One region of the Bradyrhizobium sp. 23AC genome, then DNA from elsewhere that is predicted to be linked to it. Evidence: riboswitches for the same ligand, from Rfam matches in the RefSeq annotation. Region 1 holds a riboswitch; each other region holds the start of a gene.
What was found. A riboswitch is a leader RNA that binds a small molecule or an ion and turns the genes downstream of it on or off. The one in region 1 is predicted to bind cobalamin.
Positions count from the first base shown of each region.

Region 2: it holds a riboswitch for cobalamin, as region 1 does, so the genes downstream of both, RAD10_RS20905 (energy-coupling factor ABC transporter permease) here and RAD10_RS30220 (TonB-dependent receptor) in region 1, are expected to answer to the same signal.
Region 3: it holds a riboswitch for cobalamin, as region 1 does, so the genes downstream of both, RAD10_RS20885 (TonB-dependent receptor) here and RAD10_RS30220 (TonB-dependent receptor) in region 1, are expected to answer to the same signal.
Region 4: it holds a riboswitch for cobalamin, as region 1 does, so the genes downstream of both, RAD10_RS20970 (DUF1636 family protein) here and RAD10_RS30220 (TonB-dependent receptor) in region 1, are expected to answer to the same signal.

Region 1 covers NZ_JAVAYN010000016.1:198,013-205,171, reverse strand. The annotation lists gene RAD10_RS30225 (hypothetical protein) at 1-393, opposite strand, end outside; gene RAD10_RS30220 (TonB-dependent receptor) at 453-2,690, opposite strand; cobalamin riboswitch at 2,805-3,019, opposite strand; gene RAD10_RS30215 (hypothetical protein) at 3,064-3,327, opposite strand; gene RAD10_RS30210 (hypothetical protein) at 3,426-3,635, opposite strand; gene RAD10_RS30205 (hypothetical protein) at 3,774-3,950, opposite strand; gene RAD10_RS30200 (adenylate/guanylate cyclase domain-containing protein) at 4,075-5,811, opposite strand; gene RAD10_RS30195 (lytic transglycosylase domain-containing protein) at 6,128-7,159, shown strand, end outside.
Region 2 covers NZ_JAVAYN010000008.1:168,155-175,313, reverse strand. The annotation lists gene cobJ (precorrin-3B C(17)-methyltransferase) at 1-168, shown strand, start outside; gene RAD10_RS20935 (cobalt-precorrin-6A reductase) at 144-887, opposite strand; gene cbiE (precorrin-6y C5,15-methyltransferase (decarboxylating) subunit CbiE) at 898-2,079, shown strand; gene RAD10_RS20925 (cobalamin biosynthesis protein) at 2,076-2,444, shown strand; gene cobM (precorrin-4 C(11)-methyltransferase) at 2,441-3,223, shown strand; gene RAD10_RS20915 (cobyrinate a,c-diamide synthase) at 3,223-4,533, shown strand; gene cobA (uroporphyrinogen-III C-methyltransferase) at 4,530-5,261, shown strand; cobalamin riboswitch at 5,307-5,525, shown strand; gene RAD10_RS20905 (energy-coupling factor ABC transporter permease) at 5,563-6,240, shown strand; gene cobF (precorrin-6A synthase (deacetylating)) at 6,287-7,036, shown strand; gene cobT (nicotinate-nucleotide--dimethylbenzimidazole phosphoribosyltransferase) at 7,047-7,159, shown strand, end outside.
Region 3 covers NZ_JAVAYN010000008.1:160,490-167,648, forward strand. The annotation lists gene RAD10_RS20865 (AraC family transcriptional regulator) at 1-345, shown strand, start outside; gene RAD10_RS20870 (O-methyltransferase) at 453-1,145, shown strand; gene RAD10_RS20875 (siderophore-interacting protein) at 1,181-1,936, shown strand; gene RAD10_RS20880 (PepSY domain-containing protein) at 1,986-3,407, opposite strand; gene RAD10_RS20885 (TonB-dependent receptor) at 3,420-5,768, opposite strand; cobalamin riboswitch at 5,887-6,088, opposite strand; gene RAD10_RS20890 (histidine phosphatase family protein) at 6,161-6,733, shown strand; gene cobT (nicotinate-nucleotide--dimethylbenzimidazole phosphoribosyltransferase) at 6,726-7,159, opposite strand, start outside.
Region 4 covers NZ_JAVAYN010000008.1:177,657-184,815, reverse strand. The annotation lists gene RAD10_RS20980 (cobyric acid synthase) at 1-766, opposite strand, end outside; gene cobO (cob(I)yrinic acid a,c-diamide adenosyltransferase) at 772-1,407, opposite strand; cobalamin riboswitch at 1,448-1,667, shown strand; gene RAD10_RS20970 (DUF1636 family protein) at 1,763-2,137, shown strand; gene cobW (cobalamin biosynthesis protein CobW) at 2,134-3,168, shown strand; gene cobN (cobaltochelatase subunit CobN) at 3,168-6,416, shown strand; gene cobG (precorrin-3B synthase) at 6,413-7,159, shown strand, end outside.

The DNA of each region.
Region 1 (7,159 bases):
GACGACGAGCGTGATCGCCAGCGCCAGCGGCGTGCGGCCCTGCGGCAGCAGGCCGAGCACCGTCGACGAGGCCGCGGTCGCCAGAAGCGCGGCCGCGCCGATCACGAAGCCCCAGGAAATCGTGCTGGCATCAACGGGATAGTGCAGCACGCCGAAACCGATGATCTGGTTGACGAGCCAGGCGCCGGTGACGACGAGCAGCGCCGGACGCTGCGGCAGCATCGCCGCGGCAACGACGGCGAAGGCCGCGAACGGCGTGGCACAGGCGAACGCAAAACTTGCGAGCGCGCATGACGCCGTCAGCAGCGCAAAGCAGAACATCGGCGCAAGGCGCGGCGCGACCGGCTGAAGCCGGAAGCGATCGCCACTGGACGGCAGGATGCTGAGAGCCATGGTTGAATCTCCTTTTCGAATTCTAGTCCGTTTGAGGGCGTGTGACAGCCCCGGCGAAATCAGAACGTTGCACCGGCCTTGAGCAGATAGGTGCGGCCGGGCAGCGGATAGGCGCTGAAGCGGCCGTCCGTGAAGGTGCTCGCGATGGCGTAGTCGTAGTAGAGCGCGTTCAGCACATTGTTGACGCTGAGGGACCAGAAGTAGCGCTCAACCTGGCCGCTGAGCTTGAGATCGATCGTGCCGTTGGCGGGGATCGGCTTCTGGGTGCCCGCCTGGTCGTTGTCCATGCGACGCTCGCTCCAGAAGCGCGCGGTGGCATCGAGCACCACGTAATTCTGCCAGATGTTCCAGGTGACGCCCGCACTCGCCGTGTAGCGCGAGACCAGCGGCACGTCGTTGCCGGCCCAGATGCCTTCGCGGAAGACCGCGCTCGTATAGGCCACGCCGGAGCGCAGCAGCAGGGCGTCGTTGACGCGATAGGACAGGCTGGTCTCAGAGCCGTAGCGGCGGGTCGGATCAAGATTGGTGTTGTAGAACAGGACCGGATTGAAATGGACCTCGTTTGTGAGATCCATCAGATAGAGACTGCTCTGCAGCTGCAACCCGCCGCCCTTGATGCGAACACCACCCTCAATGTCCTGCGAGGTCTGGGTCTTGAGCTGGAACGTTTGCGGGATCGCGGCGAAGGTAAAGGGATCGAACGAAGGCCCTGAGGACAGGCGCTCGTCGACATCAGGCGTGCGGAACGCGCGCGCAACGCGGCCGAACAGCGAGACTTGGTCGTTGAGGCGATGCTCGGCGCCGAGATGCAGCGCATATTGGGTCTCGTTGCTCGTCAGCGGCAGCGCGCCGATGTCGCCGTTGAACGGAGCTGCCGGGTCGAAATTGTCGCGTGCCGCGAGCCTGACGTTCTGCACACGCGCGCCGTAGGAGATGTCCGTCTTGGGCGCGATTCCCAATGTGTGCTGGAAATAACCCGCAACCGTCTGCTGCCTGAGGTCGTAATTGTGCCATGGGGAGAGCCCCTGCCCGGCGCCGCGGTTCTGCTGAAAGCTCGCGTCGTAATAGTCGATGCCGGTCAGGAGCTGCGAGGGCATGCCGAGCAGCAGGCTCTTCACGCTGAGCCGCGGCGTGATCGACCATGTCGTCAGATGGGAACCGACATAGGTCGACGTGAAGAACGCCGGAACCGGCGTCGGGGTGGAAAAGAACGCACTCTGCTGCTTCTTGTCGCGCACGCCGCCGTCGACGATGAGATCGACGCCGTCGACCAGGGTCTTGGTGAAACCCGCGGTCGCGCCAAAACCCTGTTGGTTGGCGTAGTTGAAGGGCGTGCCGGTCCCTCGCCGGTTGGCCCTGAGCTCGTCGAGGCCGATGGAGGGATCGACGGTGCGGCCGCCCGGCAGCCGCAGCTCCTGATTGTCGCCGGTGACCGTGAGAAACGCGGTGAGGCCGGGCGTGGTGTAATTGAGATTGCCGACGCCATTCTGCTGGGAATAGCGATTGTTGTCGCGATAGCCATCGGTCCTGACCGTATTGCCATAGAACGAGGTCGACCACGGACCGGAATTGAGCGAGGTCGAGACGTTGCCGAGCCTGGTGTTGAACGAGCCGAAGCCGGCCTCGATGCGCGCGGTCACGGGCGGTCCGCCAACGCCATTTTTGGTGACGATGTTGATCACACCGCCGACCGCGTTGTCGCCGTAGAGCACCGCGCCGGAATTGCCCCGCGTGATCTCGATGCGTTCGATCGAATTGAGCGGGATGGTGGAGAGGTCCACCTGCGCCATGTCGACGTCGTTCAACCGCCGGCCGTTGACCAGCACCAGCGTGTTGGCGGTGGCAAAGGCGCCGAAGCCACGCAGGTCCACGCTGGTCTTGGCGCCGATCTGGCCGCCATAGAGCGTCGTGATCTGGGCCCCCGGCGTCTGCGTCGCGATGATCTCGGCAAGCGTCTGCGATGGCGAATGCGCGATATCCGCGGCCGTGATGACGGTCGTGGCGGCCCCGACGATGCCGCCGCTGCCGGCGGCAGCCTCACCGCCGGAGCCGGATGAGCCGGCGCCATCGCCTGCCGGCGCGACATTCGTCCTCACCCGCTGCCGCGTCGCCTCGCCGTCACCGATCGCCCTGGCGCGCGTGCGGTTCTGATCGTCGGCCCTGGTCACCTCGATCGGCGGCAATTGCTCGGCAAGCGCCTGCTGGGCGAAAGCGGAGGACAGATCGAGCGAATGGAGGGAAACGGATGCGAGCAGGCCGGCGCTGAGGCGCCTGGCAGCAGGGACAAGACGGGACACAATTGTAACCTCGGTATGACGTCAGTGGCACGTCACAGCGAACGAGGTTTCACGGCAGAGCGATGGATCGCTCCGGTGAAGCTAATGTCTGTACTCCCCGACCGACATCTTCGCGTGTGACCACGGCTGACGGCAGGTCTCCTGGCTCGCGGGTCGTGACCTTTCGTCGCCTTCCCAGGACCGAGATTCCCAGTGGCATGAGACGCAAGATTCACCGCTTACAGTTGCGGGGGCAGCCGTGGCGTTGAGACAAATCCCTGCGTTGGGACAATCCCGCACCACATTCCCTTTTGATCTCCGTGAGGAGAACCGTCGCCAATCATTTACGAGCCGTTGGCCCCGGGAGTCAATCGACCGGGTGCATGCCGGGCGCTCAGGTCCGCCCTCGCACCCGTTGCGCCTGGGCCCAGGCGACTGCGACGTCGCGCGGCGGAACATCGACGCGCTTGATCGGGGTCAATTCGCCGGAGGCCGAGACGATGGCGGTCTCCTCGCGGCGACAGCGCGTGCAGACAAAGCGCACCTCGTGCGGAGACGCCGACCAGCTCGACCGCTTCACATTGGCCGCCATCGGCCAGGCATCACAATGCGAGCACGACACCAGAAATCGACCGGGATCGAGCATACCCATTTCCATCGGACTCCACGTCCTGCCCACTTGCTTCAATGATTAACCCAAGTGAATCGTTCCGGTGCCCCAGCACCGCCGCTGGGTGCGCCGCGAGAAAGCGGGCCTCAGCGCGCGCCCTTGAGGGTGCAGGAGGTGGTGCAGGTGACCGTGGTGCCGCGATCGCACGATTTGCAGGCACTGACGCACTGGTTCATGTCGCGGGGATTGTAGCTGTAGTTCCGCATCGGGCAGGTCGGCGTCGAGCCGGTGATATCCTGCTCCTGGTCGCAGGCCGCCGTCATGAGCGCGAATATGATCACGGCAACGAGGCGCATGTGATTGCCCTGTCAAGCATGGCAAATGACACTCGCGAGGTGCGCTGCATTGCAGGGAACCCCGGCCTTTCCACCACGAGCGATCGCTCGCGAGGTCAAGGATGCGCGCCAAACCTTAAGAACGGATTGCAGCCGGGATCAGGCAGCAGCCTTGGTCGCGATCGCCTGCCGCATGTCCACCGCCAGCTGACGGTACTGTTCCGAGAGTTTCAGATAGAACTCGCGCTTGGTGCTGTCGGTGGCGAGCTTGGCGATCAGCTCGCATTCGGCGGTGAGCGTCTCGAACCGTTCCAGCCTGTCCTGAAGTTCTGTCATCGGCGTGTCCCCGTCAAACGCCTCAAGGACATCCAACCTAAGCCCGGGAAATAGGTCACGGCGAACATCGTTATCGAGTAGAAACGTTTTTTCCGGACAGGGCGGGCTGGCCCAACAAAAACGGCTATTTCTGCTCCAGCCGCCAGGCACCGTCCCACCCCTCTTCCGGCGGCTTGGCCTCGAATTGCGCGATGCGGCCGAGCATCGTGCGCGAGGGGCCGTCACCGGGGACGGCTTCGAGCGCGGCGTTGAAGGCGGCGCGCGCCTCGTCGAAGCGGCGGGCCCGATAGGCGGCGAGCGCTTCGGCATAATGCGCGCGCAGGCTGTCCTGCGCGCCGGTGAGTGCGCCCGCCCGCGCCATCACCTCGAAGATCGGCTGCGGCGCGCTCTGGCCCGCGACCGCCAGACGATCGATCTCGCGCAGCTCGAGCCGCGCTCCGATCGCGTCAGCAGTTGCCTGCGAGATCAGGATGCGGGTGCCGTAGACCTTGTTGACGGCCTCCAGCCGCGAGGCCAGGTTCACGGCGTCACCCATCACGGTGAAGCTCATCATCAGCTCGGAGCCGATGCTGCCGGTCAGGACCTCGCCGGTGGCGATGCCGATCCGCAGGTCACACGGCGCCGGCATGGCGCGAATGCCGAGCAGGTCGGGCAGCTGCTTCTGCAGCGCGGGCACCTGGTCGACCATCTCGGTTGCGGCGATGCCGGCCAGGAGCGCCTGCTCGTCCTCCTCGATGAAGGGCGGGCCCCAATAGGACATGATGGCGTCGCCGATATATTTGTCGATGATGCCGCGATTACCCCTGATCGGTCCGGACATCACCGTGAAATAGTGGTTCATCACTCTGACGAGGCCGCGCGGGGTCATGCCCTCGCTCATCGAGGTGAAGCCGCTCATGTCGCAGAACATGATGGTCATGACCCGGCGCTCGCCGTCGATCGCGACCTCGGGCCGGTCGATCAGCCCCTGCACCACCTTGGGATCGATGTAGCGGCCAAAGGTCTCGCGGATGCGCTCGTTGTGCCTGAGCTGCTCGGTCATGCGGTTGAAGGCCGCGGCGAGCTCGCCGATCTCGTCCTGCGTGGAGACGGTGATGGTCTTGTCGAAGCGGCCGGCCTCGACCTCGCGGGTGCCGGCGAGCAGCAGCCGCACCGGGCGCGTGATGCCGCTGGACACCAGGAGTGCAAAGGCAAAGCCGACGATCGCCGCGAGCAACGTCACGATGCCAGAGACGATGATCGCTTGGTGCTGATGACCGATCACCTGCGACGTGCTGGCGAAGACCTGCTTGAGCATGTCGGCCCGGATCGCATCGATCTTCTGGTTGAACTGGTCGCGCAGCGCGTCGATATGCTCGAGCGTGATGCGCGCTTCCGCCATCTGCTGTGCGTCGACCTGGCTGAGGAGTTTCGCGTGGCTCTCCTTCTGATCGCGGCGCAGCTCGCCGACGGCGGTCTCGATGCGGGTCTCGATCCGTGCCAGCGCGGCATTGTCGGACGGCGTGCGAGGGTCGTCTATGATCGCGTTGATCAGCTTGCGCGCGCGCTCGGCCTCCTCCTCGATCTTGCGGTCGGCGTCCTCGAACTCGCGAAGGCGGGCCGCATAGGCCTCCTCATCCGAGGAGGCCTGCATCTTCATCATGATCATCCGCCGCAGCGCCACCGAACGCTCCAGCGAGCGGATGTTGGCGCGCGCGAGATCGCCATAGGCCGGGATGTAGCGGTTGGTCAGCTCGTCGAGCAGGACGCCGACCTGGCTCGACATCACCATCGACAGGATCGAGGTGACCAGCATCAGGACGATCAATCCGAGGGCGATACCGACGATCTTGCGCCTGATCGACTGGTTGAAAATCGGCATAGCTGCAGGGACAAAGGCCAAAGGGACAGAGCAAGGGAACTCCATACACCGGATCTGGCTGCGGGAACACGAGCAATCTGGTTCCTCCTGGCGCCCTGAACCATGGCCGGCCGTCGCGCGAGCCTGGATCGTTAACAAAGATTAAAGGAACTGACCCCCAGCGGAAGTTCCGCATCCCATCCGTATTTTGCCGCATTGTTGCGACAGCGTGAGGAATGCGAAACGATGCCGTGGCATCGTTTTCGATGTCATTGATTCTCAAGCCGCATGTCGTCGCGGACCTTGGTTTGTAGTGGTTTCGCAGGGGGACCATGGGATGAACCAGTGCCTACGCTCGCTCGCGTGTCTCGTTGCCGTGGCCGCAATGGCCCTCCTTCCGACCGAGCTGGCGGCGAAAAGCAGCCACAAATCGTCCGTGCCGAAAAAATCGCATGAGGCGAAAGCCGGCAAGCAGCGTCATGCCGCGGCCAAGTCCCGTCACGGCAAGCATGCCGAGGCCAAGCGCAAGTCGAAGAAGACCGACGACGAGCCCTCGGACAAGCCGGCGCCGCCGCCGCTGACCGGCGACCTCGCCGCGCTGAAGGACGCGATCGACCTCGCGCGCAAGGGCAAGACGGATGATGCGAGCGCGGCGCGCGACCGCATCACTGATCCCGCCGGACAGAAGCTCGCCGACTGGTTCATGCTGCGCCATTCCGAGAGCACCGCCAATTTCAAGCGTTATGCCGCCTTCCTTGCCGCCAATCCGGGTTGGCCGAGCAGCGCCCTGCTCCGCCGCCGCGCCGAGGCGCGGCTGTGGCAGGAGAAGGCCGACGCGGCCACCGTGCACAAATTCACCATGGACCGCCCGACCAGCGCCAAGGGCAAGTTCGCCCTCGCCCGCGTGCTGCTCACTGAAGGCGACGCCGACAGGGCTGCTCGCCTCGTGCGCGAGGCCTGGCGCACCGACGAATTGTCCGAGCGGAGCGAGGAGGATTCCTACGAGGCGTTCCGCGATCTGCTTAACTCCGAGGATCATCGCGCCCGCATGGACAAGCGGCTCGGCGCCAAGGACTATGCCGGTGCGCGGCGCGCGGCAAAACGGCTCGGCGAGGATGCGCTGGCGATCGTCAAGGCCTGCGCCGCCGTCACCGGCAAGGCCAGCAAGGCCAACGATTATCTCGAGGACGTACCGACTGAAGCGCGCCGCGATCTCGGCTATGTGCTGTGCCGCGCCCAATGGCACCTCCAGAAGGACCGCATCGACGACGCCGCCGAGGTGATCCTGGCCGCCGCGCCCGACACCATGGCGGCCCAGGACACCGACGCCTGGTGGCGCGAGCGTCGCCTGCTCGCGCGCAAGCTGCTC
Region 2 (7,159 bases), on a different contig from region 1:
CTCGTGATTTTTGCACGCGCGATCAGCACAGCTGACGAGAGGATCGAAACTGTCACGCTGCACGAAGCTCGGCCCGAGATGGCCGACATGCGGACGCTGGTGATCGTCGGCAATTCGCAGACGCGCCGCGTCGGCCGCTGGGTCTATGCGCCGAGGCGGGTAGAATGACCGAGCCACTGCATGATCTCGGCCACGCTCTCGACCCGCAGCCGCTCGGGCAGCTTCGGCCGCGAGATCATGAGCACGGGCAGGCCGAGCAAGCGAGCCGCGTCGATCTTGGCGCGCGCGCCATCGCCGCCGGAATTGCGGGCGACGATCCAGCCGATGCCGCGTTTGCGCATCATCTCGATCTCGCTATCGAACGTGAACGGTCCACGCGACACGATCACGTCAGCCGGGAAGGGCAGCGGCGCCTCGGGCGGATCGACGAACCGCAGCGTGTAGGCATGCGGCTTCATCGCAAATGGCGCGATGTGTTGGCGGCCGATGGCGAGGAACACGTTTGCGGGCGCCTCGGGCAGCGCGGCCGCCGCGGCGCTGACATCTGCGACTTCAATCCAGTTGTCGCTGGACATCCTGGCCCAGGGCGCGCGCTCCAACGCGATCAGGGGCGTATTGGTTGCCGCGCACGCCTCGACCGCATTGCGGCTCATCTCCGCGGCGAAAGGATGCGTCGCGTCGATCACATGCGTAATGCCCTCGCTGCGAACGTAGTCGGCAAGCCCGCTCACGCCGCCGAAGCCGCCGATGCGGGTCGGCAGCGGCTGGTCGGCGGGCGCGCGGGTGCGACCGCCATAGGAATAGATGGCCTCGATGCCTGCGCGCGCGATCGCCGCGGCAAGCTGGCTCGCATCGGCCGTTCCGCCCAGAATGAGGGCGCGCGTCATGGCTGATTCCTTGGCTGATCCCTGGCTGACCATCATCGGTATCGGCGAAGATGGCCTTGCCGGGCTGTCCGAAGCAAGCCGAAAGGCGCTCAATGAGGCCGAAACCGTCTTCGGTGGTGAACGGCATCTCGCGCTTGCCGGCGTCGGCAGCCGCGGCCGTCCCTGGCCGGTGCCGTTCGACGCCGACGTCGTTCTGGGCAGCCGCGGCCGGCCGACGGCGGTGCTCGCCTCCGGTGATCCGTTCTGGCATGGCGCCGGTGCAGCTCTCGCCGAGAGGCTGCAAGCCGGCGAGTGGATCGCGCGTTCGGCACCGTCGACCTTCTCGCTTGCGGCCGCGCGGCTGGGCTGGCGGCTCGAATTCGCCGTCTGCCTCGGGCTTCACGCCGCACCGTTCGAACGTCTCGTTCCGCATCTGGCGCGAGGGGCGCGCATTATCTGCCTCGTGCGCGATGGGAAAGCGGCAAGCGATCTTGCAACATGGTTGAGCGAGCGCGGATGGGGCGCCTCGGCCTTCTGGACGCTCGCCGCACTCGGTGGGCCGCGCGAAAGCATCCAAGAATATCGCGCCGACGGTTTCGCCGGTGATCCCGCTGGAAACCTGGTCGCAGTCGCCGTTGAGGCGAAGGGCACGCAGGGCATCCCCCGCAGCTCGGGAATTTCGGACGATCTGTTCGTCCATGACGGCCAGATCACCAAGCGGCCGGTGCGCGCGCTGGCGCTCTCGGCGCTGGCGCCGCGTCCCGGCGAGCGGCTGTGGGATATCGGCGCCGGTTCGGGGTCGATCTCGGTCGAGTGGGCGCTCTGCGGCGGGACGGCGACAGCAATCGAGCCGTGCGAGGATCGCGCCGCAAACATCGGCCGCAATGCAACGGCGTTTGGGCTTTCGCACCGGATCACCGTCGTCACAGGGAGGGCGCCTGAAGCTGTTGCTGCACTCGAAGCACCGGATGCGGTCTTCATCGGCGGCGGTCTCGACATCGCAATGTTCGATGCGATCTGGTCGCGGCTTGCGCCAGGCACGCGGCTGGTTGCACATTCGGTCACATTGGAGACGGAAGCGTTGCTCGGCGATCTGCACCAGCGCCACGGCGGTGAGCTGATGCGGGTGGAGATCGCGCATGCTGGCCCGCTCGGCCGTTACCGGTCCTGGGAGGCGTCGCGGCCGGTGGTGCAGTGGAGTACGGTCCGATGAAGGTGGCCGGGTTTGGGTTCAGGAGAGATGTCACTCTCGCTTCGCTGCGCGAAGCGCTGCTGGCGGCGGGTGATCCCGAAGGCCTCACGGCGATGGCAACTGTCAGCGACAAGGCCGACGCGGAGCCGCTGCAGCAGCTCGCGCGCGAGTGCGGTGTGCCAATCAAGGCTGTTCCGGCCGACATGTTGGCCAGGATCGCCACGCCGACCCGGTCCAATCTTGTGGCGGAGAAGTTCGGCACTGGATCGGTCGCCGAAGCCGCGGCACTCGCTGCGGCCGGGCCGCGCGCACGGCTGATCGCGACACGCGTTGTCTCGCAGGATCGCACCGCGACCGCCGCGATCGCGGAAGGAGACGGCGCATGACGGTGCATTTCATTGGGGCAGGGCCGGGCGCGCCTGATCTGCTGACATTGCGTGGCCGCGACCTGATCGCGGCCTGTCCGGTCTGCCTCTATGCGGGCTCACTGGTCCCCGAAGGCGTGCTCGCGCATTGCCCGCCCAACGCGCGTATCGTCAACACGGCGCCGCTGTCGCTCGACGAGATCATCGCGGAGATCGCCGCCGCGCATACAGAAGGCAAGGATGTCGCGCGGCTGCATTCCGGTGATCTCTCGATCTGGTCCGCGATGGGTGAGCAGCTGCGCCGCCTGCGCTCGCTCGGCATTCCCTACACGGTTACACCTGGCGTTCCCTCCTTCTCGGCTGCGGCGGCAGCGCTCGAGGTCGAGCTCACGCTGCCAGGGCTTGCCCAGACAGTGGTGCTGACGCGCACGCCGGGCCGAGCCAGCGCCATGCCTGAAGGCGAGAAGCTTGCGGCATTCGCTGCCACCGGCGCTGTGCTCGCGATCCACCTGTCGATCCATCTGCTCGACAAACTCATCGCCGAGCTATCGCCACATTATGGCGCGGATTGTCCGGTCGCGATCGTCTGGCGCGCGAGCTGGCCCGATCAGCGCATCATCCGCGCTACGCTAGCAACGCTCGATTCTGCTATTGCTGGCGAGATGGAACGCACTGCGCTGATCCTGGTCGGCAGGACGCTGGGCGCTGCGGATTTCGACGAGAGCCGTCTCTATGCCGCCGACTACGACCGCCGCTACCGCCCCGTCGGTGTCGAGCCGCGCTTTCCGGAGGTCTCGTGATGGCGGCAGGGCTCGTCATCTCCGCACCGGCTTCCGGCGTCGGCAAGACCACGGTGACGCTGGCGCTCGCGCGCGCCTGGCGCAATCGCGGATTGAACGTGCAGTGCTTCAAGAGCGGTCCCGATTACATCGATCCCGCCTTCCACGCCGCCGCCACGGGACGCGCTTCCGTCAACGTCGATAGCTGGGCGATGAACCGCGGGGCGATCTCGCATCTCGTCAGTCGCGGTGCGGACGCCGATATCGTGCTCGCCGAGGGCTCGATGGGCCTGTTCGACGGTGTCGCCGCGCCCGGTGTCTCCGGCACCGGTGCCACCGCCGACATTGCGGAGATGCTGGGCTGGCCGGTGCTGTTGGTGATTGATCCCTCCGGCCAGGCGCAGACCGCGGCGGCGATCGCCGCGGGACTTCGCGATTATCGCCCCGGCGTGCGGCTTGCCGGCGTCGTGCTCAACCGCGTCGCCAGCCCGCGCCATGAAGACCTCGTGCGGCGTGCGCTCGACGATTCCGGCATTGCCGTGTTCGGCGCGCTGCCGCGTCATGCCGGGATCAGCCTGCCGAAGCGACATCTCGGCCTGGTGCAGGCCGAAGAGCAGGCCGAGATCGGCAAGCTGATCGACGAGGCCGCGCGCTTCGTTGCCGAGCATGTCGATCTCGATGCGGTGCTGGGATCGGCTGCCAGCTGGTCGCCGCAACCTGCCGCGAATGGGCTGAACGTGACACCGCCGGGGCAGCGCATTGCGCTGGCCCGCGATGCGGCGTTCTCCTTCATCTATCCGCATATGCTGGAAGCCTGGCGCGCGGCGGGCGCGGAGATCTCGACATTCTCGCCGCTCTCCGATGAGGCGCCCGACGCGAGCGCCGATGTGTGCTGGCTGCCCGGCGGCTACCCCGAGCTCCATGCCGGCAAGATCGCGGCCAATGCGCGTTTTCGCAGCGGCCTGCGCGCGTTCGCCGAAACGCGGCCGGTGCACGGCGAATGCGGGGGCTATATGGTGCTGGGAACCGCTCTGACCGACGCGGACGGTGTCCGCCACGAGATGACAGGCCTGCTTGGCCTGGAGACGAGCTTTGCCAAGCGTCGCATGCATCTCGGTTATCGTCTGGCCGAACTCGCCGCGCCGATGCCGGGACATCGCTCCGGCGCGCGCTTGCGCGGCCATGAGTTCCACTATTCGACCATTCTTGCCCAGCCTGATACGCCGCTGGCAGTCGTGCATGATGCGACCGGCGCAGTCATCGCCGAGACCGGCTCGCAGCGCGGCCACGCCACCGGCACCTTCTTTCATCTGATCGCGGAGGACCGGTGAGCGGATTCGTCTCCTTCATCTCCGCCGGGCCCGGCGACCCCGAGCTTCTCACGCTCAAGGGCGCAGCGCGGCTGCGCGAAGCCGACGTCGTGCTCTATGACGATCTTGCCTCCGGCGCGATCCTCGATCTCGCCCGGGCCGGCGCCAATCTCGTCGCGGTGGGAAAACGGGCAGGGCGTCCCTCGACCAAGCAGCACCACGTCAACCGTCTGTTGGTCGACTATGCCGCAACTGGCGCGCGCGTGGTGCGGCTCAAGTCGGGCGACGCCGGCATTTTCGGCCGGCTCGAGGAGGAGCTGGAGACGCTGCGTGAGGCCGGTATCGGCTACGAGATCGTTCCCGGCGTGACATCGGCCTGCGTTGCCGCGGCGCAGGCCGGCATTCCCCTGACCCGGCGCCATACCTCGCGCCGGGTGCAGTTCGTCACCGGCGCCGATGTCACCGGCGAGCTGCCGCCCAACCTGAACTGGGGGGCACTGGCCGACCCGGAAGCGACGACCGTGGTCTATATGGGCCGGCGCACCTTCCCGGCGCTTGTCGCAAAGTTGATCGCGCACGGGCTCGCTGCGGATACCCCCGCGCTGTTCGCCGAATCCCTCGGACGCCCCGACGAACGGCTGGTCCGCACCACCATCGCCGAACTTGCCGAGCAGCTTGCGCGCGGCGGCGCCGCCTCGACGGCCGCCGTGATCCTGTTTGGGGCGCTGGCGGGGGATTATCCGTCATGACGGCCTTGGCCGCCGTTCGCCCCTTGACGCAGGCTCAGCGAAAGGGGCACACAAGAGAAGCATGGTGCTCGACGCGGCGCAAAGCGCCGGAGCATAATCGGGAATGGGGGTGGGCGGACCCAGTTGCGGCGCCCAAAACCCCAGCCGCCCCCGCGACTGTAAGCGGTGAGGGACTCCGATCAGCCACTGGGCCGCAAGGTCCGGGAAGGCCGGAAATCCCGGGGAACCGCGAGCCAGGAGACCGGCCCTGCACGTTTTGAGGCCAAGGCCGTCGGGTGTGACGGCAGGAAGGAATTGAGCCATGCATATCGAACCCGGCATAGTGACGGGCGCCAAGCTCGTGTTGAGTTACGCAACCGGCATCGCCGCAGGCGGCGTTGCGCTGAAGCTCGCGGTGGAGACCGTGCGTGAGCAGGGCATCACGTCGTTCGCGGCGCGGACGCTCGCCACCACAGTCCTCGTCTTCACCTTCTTCGAGATCCTGCCGCACTTCCCGGTCGGCGTCTCCGAGGTGCACTTCATTCTCGGCTCGACACTGTTCCTGCTGTTCGGTGCGGCGCCCGCGGCCTTCGGCCTCGCATTCGGCCTGCTGCTCCAGGGCGTGTTCTTCGAGCCCGCTGACATCCCGCAATACGGCATGAACGTCACCACACTGCTGGTGCCGCTGTTCGCGATCCAGGCGATCGCTTCACGGATCATCTCGCGCAACACCGCCTATGTTGATTTGAAGTATCGGCAGGCGCTGGCGCTTTCGACGACCTATCAGGCCGGTGTGATCGCCTGGGTGGCGTTCTGGGCGCTCTATGGTTCCGGTTTTGCCATGACCAATCTCGCCAGCATCGCGACGTTCGCGGCGTCCTATGCGCTGGTCATCGTGATCGAGCCGCTCGCCGATCTCGCGGTGCTGGCGCTGGCGAAGTCGCTGCGCGGCGTCACCGCGCCAGGCCTCGTCACCCCGCGCCTGCATAACGCGGCCTGAGAGACAAGCGAACGGGCGGCCTGCAGGGCCGCCCGTCGCGTTCGCGATGCTCACGCTCTCTTTGATAGGCATCGGTTGCGGTGATCCCGACCAGCTCACGCGCGCCGCTGTTCGAGCGATCAACGCCGCCGATCTCGTCCTGATTCCGCGCAAGGGGACGGCGAAGTCCGATCTCGCCGATCTCAGGCGGACGATCTGCGCGGATGTGCTGACCAGCGACAAGACAGCCATCGCTGAGTTCGACCTTCCCGTGCGCGACGTCGCTGAAGCTGACTACCGCAAGGGCGTGGACGATTGGCACGACGCGGTTGCCGCGACCTGGTCGCAGACGATCGCAAAGCATCTCGAAGGTGAGGGCAGGGTTGCGCTGCTGATCTGGGGCGATCCCTCGCTCTATGATTCCTCGTTGCGCATTGCGCGGCGGCTCAATCCCTTGCCTGACATCGAGGTCGTACCCGGCATCACGTCGATCCAGACGCTGTGCGCGGCGCATGCGCTGCCGCTCAACGACATCGGCGAGCCCTTTCTGGTCACGACCGGGCGGCGCTTGCGCGAAGGCGGCTGGCCGCAAGGTGTCGACACCGTGGTGGTGATGCTCGACGGCGGCACGGCGTTCCAGTCGCTCGATCCGGAAGGCTTGCAGATCTGGTGGGGCGCCTATCTCGGCATGCCCGACCAGATCGTCATGTCCGGCGTGCTCGCCGAGGTCGGCCCGCGCATCGTGGCGTTGCGTCAGGAGGTGCGCGAGCGGCATGGCTGGATCATGGACAGCTACATTCTCAAGCGCAGGCCGTAAGCGAGGCAGTATGCTCCCCGAATGGGTCACCCAAAATTGCCCCGATGTCTCCGTAGTGCATCGCGAGGCGGCCATCGCGCGGCAGGCGCAATTGACAAAGCCGACCGGTGCACTCGGCCGGCT
Region 3 (7,159 bases), on a different contig from region 1:
CGCTTCCCCATGCCGGCCGATGCCAGGCTGCGCCGGATCGCCAGCGCGATGATGACTGATCCTTCCGATCGCGCGACGATCGAGGATTGGAGCCGGCGCATGGCCGTCGCGCCGCGCACCCTCACCCGCATCCTGCAACGCGAGACCGGCATGAGCTTCGGCCGCTGGCGCCAGCAGCTCCACATCCTGATCGCGCTTCAGCGCCTCGACCAGGGCGCATCGGTCCAGGCCGTGGCGCTCGATCTCGGCTATGAGGGAGCCAGCGCCTTCGTCACCATGTTCCGCAAGGCGCTGGGCAAGCCGCCGGCGCGATATCTGGCCGAACGCCGCATCGGCGCACACTGACCGGAATTCGCAATCGATTGTCCCGTTCGCGGAATGCGATCTGAGGGACCATTTCGTATCCAGGCTCCGAAGCGCCCGGCGGGCGCATTGGCAAGGAGCCGACCGACATGGATTCACTCAGCAGAGGCGTCGTCACCGACGTCCTCCTTCGTCTTCACCAGGAAGCGGAGATCGCCGACGGGCAACTGATGCAAACCTTCGCGAAGGAAGCGAAGGGCCGCGATGAGATCATCAGCAAGGCCATCGCAGCCGAGAGCCGCGATCTGAACGAAGTCTATCGCGGACTTGCGGATAATTTTTTGAGCGTCTCTCCGCGGTTCGGACGCTTCCTCTACATGTGCGTCCGCGCCTCCAAGGCAAAGCGCATCGTCGAGTTTGGCTCCTCGATGGGGATTTCCGCGATCTACATGGCGGCGGGCCTGCGCGACATCGGTGGCGGCCGCCTGATCGGGACCGATCTAGAACCCGGCAAGATCGAGCGGGCGCGGACGAACCTTGCTGCCGCGGGGCTCGCCGACCTCGTCGAGTTCAGGCACGGCGATGCGCGCGAAACGCTCAGCTCCGGCCTCGGCGGCGAGATCGACATGGTGATGCTCGATGGCGCTTTCACTCTCTATCTTCCCATTCTCAGGCTGCTGGAGCCGCACCTGAAGCGCGGCGCGCTCATCGTCGGCGAGAACGCGCTCGAGGAAGCTTCGGGCTATATCGACTACGTGCGCGATCCCGAGAACGGTTACCTCTCACTGTCGCTGCCGTTCGACCCGGGACGTGGCAACGAATTCACGATCAAGACCAGATGATCGGCGCGGCGGTGAAACCTGTGATGGAGCCAAACTTGAACGAGGCCGCTCACGAGCCACAGACGTCCGAGCCATCGCGGGCACCGCAGGGACGGCTCACGCGGATGTTGCTGCGATGGCTGATGCGCCCGGCGCGCGTCGCCGGCGTCAGGACGCTCTCGCCGCGCTTCCGGCTCGTCGAGCTCGAAGGCGAAGCGCTCGGGAACGTTGCCTGGACGGCCGGCGACAAGATCCAGGTCGCGATGGGCTCGGGCCTGAGCGCGCGCACCTTTACGCCGATGTCGTGGGACGCCGGCAAGGGCAGAACGCGGCTCCTAGCCTTTGCACATGGCGAAGGCCCCGGCAGCCGCTGGGCCGGCGGTTTGCGCGAAGGTGACACCTGCCAGTTCTTTGGTCCACGCCGCTCGTTCGACCTTGCCGACCTCGGAGCGCCCATCGTTCTGTTCGGCGATGAAACCTCGTTCGGCCTTGCGGCGGCGTTGCGTGACAGCCTGCAGGCTGGCGGCGCGCTGCATGTGTTCGAAGCCACCGATGTCGCGGAGTCGAGACTGGTGCTGGATTCCATCGGCCTCGGCCAGGCCAGATTAATCGCATGCAGCGCCGATGATACCCATCTTGCAACCGCCGAATCCGAGTTGCTCCGCCTTGCCGCAAACGGCGCACAGTTCGTCCTGACCGGCAAGGCATCCTCGATCCAGCGCATCGGCCGCGCCTTGAAGGCCGCCGGCGTCGCCTCATCGCGGATCAGGGCAAAAGCTTATTGGGCACCGGGCAAGACCGGTCTGGATTAGAGAGGAGCCGATGTAACCGACGGCCGTTGGACAAGACACGCGGTTTCGGTCAGGACCGCAGACGCCGCCAGCCAATCGCGATCCCGGTGACGGAGAACGCCAGTCCCAACGCACAGAGTCCGACGATCAGGACATCGCGCAGACGTGGATGCGCCAGCAGGACCGGAAAATCGAGCGTGTGGAGCGCGCTGTAGAACCAGCGATAGGCCCGCCGCGAGGTATCCAGCCTTTGCAGCACACTGCCATCGGCACCGTCGATATCGAACCAGAGGTCGCCGCAGCGCGAGCGGTAGGCGGGCGCACCCGGGACAGCCGATTGCGCGGGGTAGTCGTCGTTGCCAGCAAGAACGGACGGCGCGCCGCAGCCGGCGGCGAGGCGCGCCACCAGATTCTGGATCTCATGAACCTCCAGAAATCCCGTCGGTTCATCGCGGAGCGCGTCCCCTGCCTTGATCAAGACCTGATGGTCGAGGCTCACCCGGTCGCGCCGGTAGACAATGCCATTAAAGGCAAACCATTCGATCTCCCGGGCCGAGGGCGATATCGGCTGCCGATCGAGCCATGAGGCCGCCGCCCAATCAGGCAATGCCTTCATCACGCCGGACTCGGCCGCGGTCAATTGTCCGCGCGAGAACAGCCGGCCGTGATCCATGGAGAGCCAGCCGCTGAGACTCCATGTCAGCACGAACATTGTTGCCGCGAGGCCAATGAGGTGATGCAACGCGTGCCAGCCACGATAGGGTGTGGACATCCGGGGCCCTCGCAGCTTCACCCGCGCGATCCCGAGCACCGCACCAAGCATCGCCGCGAGCAAGGCCAGCAATGACAGCGTCCAGACGACGCGATCCCACAGCGACCAGTTGCTTCTCAGGACCGTAGGATAAATCCAGTGCAGCACACTGCCGGCCCAATTCCAGCCCCGCTCGCGCCGCCTCGTGTCCAGGACGATCTCGCCGGTGGCCGAGGAGACGTAGATTTCCGTCCCGGCAGCATCGCCGAGGGCCACGCGAAACAGCGGCCGGTGGCGATCGAAGCCGTTCGGCACGCTCCACTGATCATGGTCCGAGAACGCAACGACCGCGACCCGCGCGGCATCGAGCCCGCGATTGCGCGCGTGCTCCCGCGCGATGGCAAGCGCGGCATCGGCAGTTGCGACCGACGCATCCCCTCCGTCGGAGGCGCGGACCGCGCGCACGCGCGATGATCCCGACACGATGTAGACCGCTGCATCGCTCCGCTGGATCAGCCGGACGCGCACGGCGCCCGCGACCCCGCTCGCAGCGACCGCCTCCGCAAGCGGGATCCTCGCCGCTTCGCGATCCACCGGCGCGAGACCGGCAAACCGTTCCGCTTCCGTCAGCGACGGAAACGGAACGAAGTGCATTACGATCCCCGTCGCGAACCACATCGCGAACAGCAGGCAGAACGCGATCCCGAGCCAGCGGTGCACCAGGACGATCGCGCCCATCATCCGTTCAGCGCCCTACCATTTGAACGCGGCCGAAAGCTCGTAGGTCCGCGGCGCGCCCAAGAGGATCTGGTCGGGATAGAACGGATCGCCCCAGATCGCATAGCGCTTATCAGTGATGTTGCGGACGCGGAAGGTCAGGCGTGCCTGATCGACCGCGCTGAACACCGTCTTCGGGATGTCGACGAAGGCGTAGACGTCGGCGACGGTATACGCTTTCATCGTCACGACATTGGCATCGGTGTTGTAGCGGTCGCCGACATGGCGGCCGGTGATGCCGAGCTCTACCGGCCAGGGCGTGAAGAACCGGTACGACGCGCCGGCATTCGCCACGATGCGCGGCACGTTCGGCGGCGTATTGCCGGAGAACGAGCCGCCGGCGAAATTGTAGTCGGCATAGCGGGCGTCGACATAGGCGATGTTGCCCCACAGACGCAGCGGATCGATCGGACGGACCGAGGCGGCGAGCTCGACGCCCTTCGACTCCTGGCGTCCGGCAATGTTGAGCGCCATGCCGCCGGCCGCGGCATAGACGTTTTTGCGCACGATGTCGTAGGCCGAGAACGACCACTCCGCCCTGTTGTCCCAGAACAGATGCTTGACGCCGGTCTCGTAGGTCCGCGAGGTCGTGAGGTCGAGCGGCTGGGTCGGCAACAACAGGAAGCTGGTGTTCGCGGAGACGTCGGCGCCGGTGGCGTACTGGCTGAAGAAAGTCAGGCCGGGCACGGCCTCCCAGGTGTAGCCGATGCGGCCCGTCACCGGCGCCCAGTCTTTCGTGAACGGGAAGCCCGCGTTCACCAGGCCGGCGGTATCCGTCGAGTTGCGATCGAGCCCGATGTGCTCGACGCGCAGGCCGCCGATCAGCGCGAAGGTCCGCGTCAGCTTCAGCCTGTCCTCGAACGACAGCGCCTCGTTGTCGATACGCGCGGTCTGCTGCTTGGTCGTGAGCAGACCGTAGAAGCCGCGGTTGGGATCGACCAGCGAGACATAATCGTTCGGGAAGTTTGCCGCGCCCGGCCTGACGAAATCAAGATAGCTCGACGACAGCGTCGTGACCAAGCGATTGTCGAAGCCCGCGATATTCGCGTCCCAGATCAGGTCGGTGATGTTGCCGACGAGGCGCTGGCTGTGCGCGACATAGAAGCGCTCGCGATACACCTGGTTGTTAGTGGAATCGAACGCCTCGATCTCGTTGTTGAACCAGGTGCGCTCGGCGCCGTAACCATAGGCCTGACTCTTCAAGGTCAGGTCCGGCGCCAGCTTCAGCTCGAAACCGCCGCGCAGCCACACCTCCTGCGCGACATTGCGGTTGTCGAGGACGTTGTAGTTGGTGTTGAAGGTGCGGTCGTCGATCGTGACAGCCCCAAGATCAGTCCTGTTGAAGTAATTGCCTGAGACGATCCCCGACGTCGCATGCGAGCCGCTGAACGCGATCGGCACCAGCGGCGCGCCCCAATAGGCCTTGGAGCGGTCTTCGCGATACTCGATCGCGCCCCAGATCTTGAGACTGTCGGAGATGCGATAGTTGAGCTGGCCCGACACGTCGAGCATCTTGGTATTGGTGTCGTCGGCAAAGCCGTTGAGCGCCGAACGGCTGATGTCGAAGCGATAGTCGAGGCCCTGCACATTGGTGCTGCCGCCCGAACCGTAATGCGCGCGTAACGAGTTCAGCGAATCCCAGGAGAAATCAGCTTCGTTCCGGATCGGTCCCGTGTGCGGCTGCTTGGTCACAAAATTGATCGCGCCGCCGGCGGCGCCCTCGCCCGAGATCAGCGATGCCGGGCCCTTCAGGAATTCCACGGCCTCCAGATTGGCGGTGTCCATGATCCGCGAGGTCATGTTCTGCGGACCGATCTTGATGCCGTTGTAGAGCGTGTTGATCTGGCTGTTGGTGAAGCCGCGCATCGAGAAGGCGGAAGGCTCGGCCGGATTATCGCCGGAGGTAACACCGACCGCCCCCTGCGCCACGTCGGACACGGTGCGATAGCCCTGCTCGCGCATGGTCTCGGCGGAGATCACCTCAACGGTCGCGGGCGTCTCGCGCACCGTCAGGCCGAGCCGCGATGCGCTTTCGGCGACGGCATTGCTGTTGAGCGGCGTCGGAGGTGCCGCAGCCGGCACGACGGGCTTCGGCATCGCTGCTGCGGCCGCCGGCCTGCGCGCTGCTGCGCGGCGCGTGCTCTGCGCCTCCCGGCCGGCAGGCTTGGCCTGCTTGCGGGATAGCGCCGGCGATACTTCGACGGGCGGCAGGGGTTCACGGGCCTGCTGCGCCAGCGCAGCGGGCAGATCGAGAGCGGCAAAGGATGTGAGCGCGGCGGAGGCGAGCAGGAATTTTCGCGGTCGTACGATACGGATGGAAGACACGGTTTTTCGGACCTCGGTATGACGTCAGTGGCACGTCACAGCGAACGAGGTCTCACCTTTTGGCCCTTCAGCCGTCCGATGAAGCCGAATGTCTGTACTCCCCGACCGACATCTTCGCGTGTGACCACGGCTGACGGCAGGTCTCCTGGCTCGCGGGTCATCACCGCTTCGTCGCCTTCCCGGGACCGAGGACCCAGTGGCTTCTGACGAAGGATTATCCGCTCACAGTTGCGGGGGCAGCCACGGCGTTGGGGACAATGTCCCCGCACCGTATTCCCTTTTCATCCCCTCTCGGGGAAACCGTCGCAAGCATCTAGGATTACCATAACAACAGAGTCAATGTGCCAGTTGCGGCGTTATGGCCACAGCGAGCAACTTCCTTGGAGATGAGCATGGAAGGCGAGACCTTCCTCTGGTTGATACGGCACGCGCCCGTCGCGGGTGTGACGGGCACCATCCACGCCGCCGACGCGCCGGCCGACCTCGGCGATCGCGTGCAATTGGACGCTCTGCGGCGGCGCCTGCCGCGGGATGCCGCCAGCTATGCCAGCCCGTCGCGGCGCACGATCGAGACGGCGCGCGCATTGGGGCTCGAGCCGGAGCCCGTCAGCGAATTCCGCGAGCAGGATTTCGGCGACTGGACCGGCCACCGGCACGACAAACTCGCCGAGAGCGGCGGCGACGCCTATGCGCGGTTCTGGAGCGATCCGGCTGCCGGACGGCCGCCGGGCGGCGAAAGCTTTGCGGATCAGGTCGTGCGCGTGCGGCTCGGCCTGTCGCGGATCGCAGCCGGATCGGCCACGCTCGTCGTGCATTCCGGCACCATCCGCGCCGCGCTCTGCATCGCGCTGGATCTGACGCCGCAGGCCGCCTTGCGCTTCGTGGTCGATCCGCTGTCGCTGACCCGGATCGATCGCCTTGCGAGCGGCTGGCGCGTCGTCTCCGTCAATCAGCGGATCAGTTAGGTCTGTCAGGCACATTGGCCTGCGCAAACGTCGCCATGCCGTTGTGAAGGCTGCAGGCGAGCCGCACCAGCGGCAGTGCGATGGCGGCACCCGATCCCTCGCCGAGCCTGAGATCGAGGCTGATCAACGGCTGCACGTTCAGCGCGCGCAACACCAGCCGATGCCCCTGCTCCGCCGATTGATGCGACGGCAGCAGGAACGGCTGGCACGACGGATTAAGCCGCACTGCTGCGAGCGCTGCCACCGATACGATGAAGCCATCGATCAATACAGGGATGCGGCGCTGCGCGGCCGCGATGATCGCACCTGAGATCGCCGCGATCTCCAGGCCGCCAACGGCGCATAGGATTTTTTCCGGCGAAGCGCCGCCAACGCCGTGACGCGCGATCGCAGCATCGATGACACGGGCCTTGTGCGCACGGCCGG
Region 4 (7,159 bases), on a different contig from region 1:
CCAGGCAGGCGATCTTGCATTGGCCGGGCTTGCGCGCGTCGCTCAGGCCGAGCGCATCCTCGGCCGGCAGCTCGCCGGCGCGGGCGAACCAGGGCAGCACGCCAAGGCCGCGCCATGCGGTCTTTTGCTCGATCAGATTGTAGCCATCGTCGAACAGGGTGGGGTCGCCGCGGAACTTGTTGATGACAAAGCCTCGGATCATCGCGGCATCGTTGGGGTCGATCACGGTCTTGATGCCGACCAGCTGGGCGATGACGCCGCCGCGGTCGATGTCGCCGACCAGCAAGACCGGCACGTCGGCCTTGCGCGCAAAACCCATATTGGCGATGTCGGCCTTGCGCAAATTCACCTCGGCCGGACTGCCCGCGCCTTCGACCAGAACGAGATCGGCGCGCGCCTTCAGCCGCTCAAAGCTCTCCAGCACTGCGCCCATCAGTGAGGGCTTCATGGCCGCGTAGTCGCGCGCACGCGCGGTCGCGATGCGCTTTCCGTGGACGATCACCTGCGCGCCGACATCGGTCTCGGGCTTGAGCAGCACGGGGTTCATGTCGGTGTGCGGCTCGACGCGAGCGGCCAGCGCCTGCAACGCCTGGGCGCGGCCGATCTCGCCGCCATCGACGGTGACGGCGGCATTGTTCGACATGTTTTGCGGCTTGAACGGGAGCACGCGCAGGCCGCGCCGCGTGAAGGCGCGCGCGAGGCCGGCGACGATGAGCGACTTGCCCACGTCCGAGCCGGCCCCCTGAATCATCAGCGCGCGTGTCATCGAACTCAGAACTCGACGCCGGCCTGTGCCTTGATGCCGGAGCGGAAGGGATGTTTCACTAGCGTCATCTCGGTGACGAGATCGGCGATCTCGATCAACTCGTCCTTGGCGTTGCGGCCGGTGAGCACGACATGCGTCATCGGTGGCTTCGAGGTGGTCAGAAACTCGACGACCTCGGCGATGTCGAGATAGTCGTAGCGCAGCGCGATGTTGATCTCGTCGAGCACGACCATGCGCAAGCTCTCATCGAGAATCAGCTCCTTGGCCTTCTCCCAGCCGGCGCGCGCGGCGGCGATGTCGCGGGCGCGGTCCTGCGTCTCCCAGGTAAAACCTTCACCCATGGCGTGGAACTGGCAGAGGTCGCCGAAATGGCCGGTGAGCAGGCGTCGCTCGCCGGTATCCCAGGCGCCCTTGATGAACTGCACGACCGCGCAGGGAAAGCCGTGCGCGACGCAGCGGACGATCATGCCGAAGGCCGAGGAGGACTTGCCCTTGCCGGCCCCGGTGTGGACGATGATGAGGCCCTTTTCGCCGCTCTTGGTCGCCATGATCTTGTCGCGGGCGGCCTTCTTCTTCGCCATTTTCGTGGCGTGGCGAGCATCGGTTTCCTCGGCCGTTTTTGTATCCGGTTCAGGCGTCATCGGTCCCGGTCCTTCGGCTTGACAAGTGGCGGCCACCGGCAAATGGTGGCCCGGCGTTGGTTCCTGTCCTATGACAGGCGAAGAGGGAATGCGATAGGGTCCGAATCGGCAAGATTTGGGTCCAAAATGCAGCCGCCCCCGCGACCGTGACCGGAGAGATGTCCGAAGCCACTGATTCCCGCGGGAATCGGGAAGGCGGGGATCGAAGGGGAAAACCCTGCTCCGCAAGCCGGGAGACCTGCCAGCGCGGACGAGTTTTGGACCGGCGGACGGGGTGTTCCGCGACGGGGAAAACGGGCCTCCAAAAGTGCGGTCCGTGTGCCTCATCGCCTCCCGCTGTTATCTGGAAGAGGCGATGACCGTCACACTTCACGTCTGCATCACCTGCCGTGCCGGCGAGACGCCCGGCGAGGGCGAGGCGACGCCCGGCAAGCGCCTGCATGGGGCGATCCTCGAGGCCGGCGTGCCCGAGGGCGTCAATGTGGTTCCTGTCGAATGCCTATCGGCCTGCAATCAGGGCTGCTCGGTCGCGCTCAGCGCGCCTGGCCGCTGGTCCTATGTCTATGGCCGCCTGTCGGATGCGAATGCGCAGGATGTGGTCGCGGGCGCCGCGGCCTATGCGGCCGCGCCTGACGGCCTCGTGCCCTGGCGCAGCCGGCCGGAAATATTCCGCAAGCAGTCGCTTGCCCGCATTCCCCCTATTGCCGTCGTGCCGGAGGCCGCTGAATGAACTCGCTCGCAAAAGTCCCGGTTACGGTGGTCACCGGTTTTCTCGGCTCCGGCAAGACGACGCTGATCCAGCATCTGCTCAGCAATGCCGGCGGCAAGAAGCTCGCGGTACTCGTCAACGAGTTCGGTAGTGAGGGCGTCGACGGCGAGATCCTGAAATCCTGCGCCGATGCCAATTGTCCGGAGGAGAACATCGTCGAGCTCGCCAACGGCTGCATCTGCTGCACCGTTGCCGACGATTTCATTCCGACCATGGAAAAACTGCTGGCGCGGCCCGTGCGGCCCGATCACATCCTGATCGAGACCTCGGGCCTGGCGCTGCCCAAGCCGCTGCTGAAGGCATTCGACTGGCCGGAGATCCGTTCGCGCATCACCGTCGACGGCGTGATCGCGCTCGCGGATGCCGAGGCTGTCGCCGCTGGCCGCTTTGCGCCGGATCCTGACGCCGTCGAAGCGCAGCGCGCCGCGGACGAGAATTTGGACCACGAGACGCCGCTGTCGGAAGTGTTCGAGGACCAGATCGCCTGCGCCGACATCGTGCTGCTGACCAAGGCCGACCTCGCTGGGGCGGCGGGACTTGAAGCGGCCAAGGCTGCCATCACCGCCGAGATGCCGCGCCGTGTGCCGATGCTCCCCGTGACCGACGGTGCGATCGATGCGCGCGTCATCCTCGGTCTCGGCGCTGCCGCCGAGAACGATCTCGCCGCGCGTCCCTCGCATCATGACGGCGAGGAAGAGCACGAGCACGATGATTTCGCCTCGGTCGTGGTCGACCTTCCTGAAGTCGCCGACGTCGATGCGCTGGTCGCATCCGTCCAGAAGCTGGCACGCGAGCAGAACGTGCTGCGCGCAAAAGGCTATATCGCGGTTGCGGGCAAGCCGATGCGCCTCTTGCTGCAGGCGGTCGGCGAGCGCGTGCGCCACCAGTTCGACAAGCCCTGGGGTGCTGGCAACAGGCGGTCGAAGCTCGTCGTGATCGGCGAGCACGGCGATATCGACGAGGCCGCCATCAAGGCAGGACTAGGTATCTGATGCACGTCGTCTTCCGCGAGAGCCGCGGTCTGGAGGAGACCGCGACGCCAAGGGATATCGGCCAGGACCCGGCCGATCTCGTGGTGCTCTCGTATTCGGATTCGGATCTCGCGGCGTTCGCAGCCGGCTGGCGGCGTGGTCGCGAGAGCCTGCCGACGCTGCGGCTCGCGAATCTTGCTGAGCTGCGTCATCCGCTGTCGGTCGACACCTATATCGAGCGCACGCTGTCGCAGGCGCGTGGCATTCTGGTGCGGTTGATCGGCGGTGAGTCCTATTGGTCCTATGGACTTGCGGCCCTGCAACAGCTCGCCAGGGATCGCAATATCGTGCTGGCCGTGCTGCCGGCCGATGGCCGTGACGACACGCGGCTCGATGCATACTCGACCTTGCCTGTCTCGACGCTGCGCCGGCTCAAGGTGCTCTGCGACACCGGCGGCCCGGTCGCGGCGCAGGCCGCGATTGCACAGCTCGCGCTGGCCTCGGGACTTTATGCCGGGCCAGTCATCGGCGAGACGACCGTGCCCGAGATGGGGTTTTACGAACCCGCGCGCGGCGTCATTGCTCCACCGGTGCACGGCGAGGGCAGGCCGCGCGCTCTGGTAACGTTCTATCGTTCATATCTTACCGCTGCGGACACGGGCCCGGTCGATGCTCTGATCGCAGCGCTGCGCGAGCGCGGCTTTGACGCCTGCGGCGTGTTCGTGACCTCGCTGAAGGCTGCGGGCGTCGCGGATTGGTTGCGGGCGCAGCTTGCGCAAAACCCTCCGGCGGCGATCATCAACGCGACGGCGTTCTCAGCGGCGGGCGACGACGGCATGACGCCGTTCGATGCCGCATCGTGCCCGGTGTTCCAAGTCGCGCTCTCCACCGCCCGGCGCGAGGACTGGACGGAGTCGCTGCGCGGCCTGTCGCCCGGCGATCTCGCGATGCATGTGGTGCTGCCCGAGGTCGATGGCCGTCTGTTCGCGGGCGTGGTGAGCTTCAAGTCGGCCGCCGAGCGCGATCCCGATCTGCAATTCGCGCATCTGGCGCATCGCGCCGATGAGAAGCGCGTGACGGCCGTCGCCGCGCGCGTCGCGGGCTGGCGGCGGCTCGCTGAGACGCCGGCCGGTGAGAAGCGGCTGGCGCTCGTGCTCTCGAACTATCCGGGCCGGCCGCATCAGATCGCGCATGCGGTCGGTCTCGACGCGCTGGCCTCGGTCGAGGCGTTGGTGTCCGATCTCGCTGAGGCCGGCCTCGATGTTGTTCCGGTCCATGCGCTCGGCGAGGCGCTGCTCAAGCAGAATCTCACTTGGAGGGTCGCAGACTACCGCGCGGCGCTTTCGCGCCTGCCGCAAGCCTTGCAGGATGATCTCGCGCAAGCCTGGGGCGCGCCGGAGGATGATCCGAGCTGCCGGGACGGCGCGTTTCAATTCGCAGCCGTCGCTTGCGGCAAGTCGATCATCGCGGTTCAGCCGGAACGCGGCGATGCGGCCACGCGCGATACTGATTATCACGATCTCGCCCGCACGCCGCGCCACGCCTATGTCGCGTTCTATCTCTGGCTACGGCAGCAGGCCTGCGATGCCGTCGTGCATATGGGCGCGCATGGCACGCTGGAATGGCTGCCCGGCAAATCCGTGGCGCTGTCGTCCGCGTGCTGGCCGGAAGCTCTGATCGGCGGTCTCCCTGTCATCTATCCTTTCATCGTCAACGATCCCGGCGAGGCCGCGCAGGCCAAGCGGCGCTTAGGGGCCGTCACCATCGGCCATCTGCCGCCGCCGCTCGCCGCATCCGCGGTGCCGGAAGGCTTGCGCCGGCTCGAACAGCTCCTCGACGAATATTCGACTGCCGATGGTCTCGATCCCGCGCGCCGCCAGCGATTGATCGCAGCGATCCGCGACGAGGCGCGCGTGGCGGGCCTCGAAGACGATCTCGGTTTGGATGCTTCGGCCGCGCCCGCCGAGGCCATTCCGCGGATCGATCGCTTCGTCTGCGATCTCAAGGAAAGTCAATTCGGCGACGGCCTGCATGTGTTCGGCCGCGGGGCCTGCGGCGATGCGGAGCGCGACGCGTTGCGTTCGGCACTTGCCGGCCAGCGCGTTGCGCCGGGACCGTCGGGCTCGCCCTATCGCGGCCGTCAGGACGTGCTCCCAACCGGCCGCAATCTCTTTGCCGTCGATCCGCGCGCGGTGCCGACGCCGTCGGCACATGCGCAGGGCATCAAGCTTGCGGAAGAGCTGCTGCGCCGCCACCTGCAGGATCATGGCGACTGGCCGAAGGGGCTCGTGGTCGATCTCTGGGGCTCGGCGACGATGCGCACCGCGGGCGAGGAATTTTCGATGGCGCTGCATCTGGCCGGCCTTGCGCCGCGCTGGGACCACGCCTCCGGCCGCGTCACCGGCTACGACGTCATCGCGCCGGCCGAGCTCGGCCGGCCCCGCATCGACGTCACGTTGCGGGTGTCGGGCCTGTTCCGTGACGTCTTCGCAGGCCTTGCGCAATTGTTCGAGGCCGGCTCCGAAGCGCTTGCGGCGCGCGAGGACGAGGGCGACGAGAATCCCTACCGCCACCGCGCCTCCCGCGTGTTCGCGCCGCGCCCCGGACAATACGGCGTAGGCCTATCCGCGATCCCCGACGCCTTCACGCCGGAGACGCGCGAGGCCGCCGGCGAAGCCTGGTTGTCGGCATCGTCCTGGGCGTTCTCGGCCGACGGCGAGCTGCAGCCGAATCGCGCCGGCATCGAGCAGCGCCTCGCTGCGGCCGATGCCTTCGTCCACCTCCAGGACTTGCCGGAAACCGATCTGCTGCTCGCCGCCGATTATGCCGCGCATGAAGCCGGTGTTGCGGCGGCTGCGGCGCATCTCGGCGCGGCAGGGCCTTCGCTCTATCACCTCGATACGACGCGTCCCGAGCAGCCCCACGCGCGCACGCTGATCGAGGAGATCTCACGCGTCGTCCGTGCGCGCGCCGCCAATCCGGCCTGGATCGCCGGCATGATGCGTCACGGTTTTCGCGGCGCCGCCGAGATCACGGCGACGCTGGAGCACATGGCCGCTTTCGCTCATCTCGCCGGTGCCGTGCCGCCACATCTGTTCGACCTCTACTACGATGCGACGCTCGGCAATGACGACGTCCGCGCTTTCATGGCGCGTGAAAATCAGTCCGCGCTCGCCGCGATGGAAACCTGTTTCGCGCGCCTGCACGATGCGGCGCTTTGGCAAACGCGCCGCAATTCGATCGCGGCGGCGCTGCGGGAGGCCTCATGAGCGCGGCCACGGTCAAGGGCTGGTGTCCCGGCGCGCTGCGCCCGATGCTCTCGGGCGACGGGCTCGTGGTGCGCGTGCGTCCGTTCGGTGGGCGGCTGGAAGCACCGCAAATCACAGGACTTGCCGAGCTCGCCGGGCAACACGGCAATGGTCTGATCGACGTGACGAGCCGCGCCAATCTGCAGATCAGGGGCGTCAGTGAAGAAGGCCATCGGCCGTTGATCGACGGCCTTGCGGGATTGGCGCTGCTCGATCCGGATCCGGCGACGGAAGCCCGTCGCAACATCCTCGTCACGCCGTTCTGGCGCGCTGGCGACGCGACTCAATCGCTCGCCGCCGAGCTTGAAGAAGCGCTTGAGGATAATTCGCTCGCGCTTCCAACGAAATTCGGCTTCGCCATCGATGACGGGACCTCGCGCGTGCTCGCCGGCGATTCCGCAGACATACGCATCGAGCGCGATCGTACAGGCCGTCTCCTGGTGCGGGCCGATGGCGCAAAGCTCGGCCGCTCCGTCGCACGTGGAGAGGCCGTGAGCACGGCGCTCGCGCTCGCAAGCTGGTTCCTGGTCTCCGGCGGCGCGACGGGCGGGCGAGGGCGCATGGCGGCGCACATTGCGTCCGGCGCGGCATTGCCTCAATCGCTGCGCGGCGAGACCGAACCCGCGCCCGTGATGGCCGCGTCGCGGCCAGGGCACTATCCGCAAGGCGCGATGGTCGGCGTCGCGTTCGGGCAGATGCTGCAT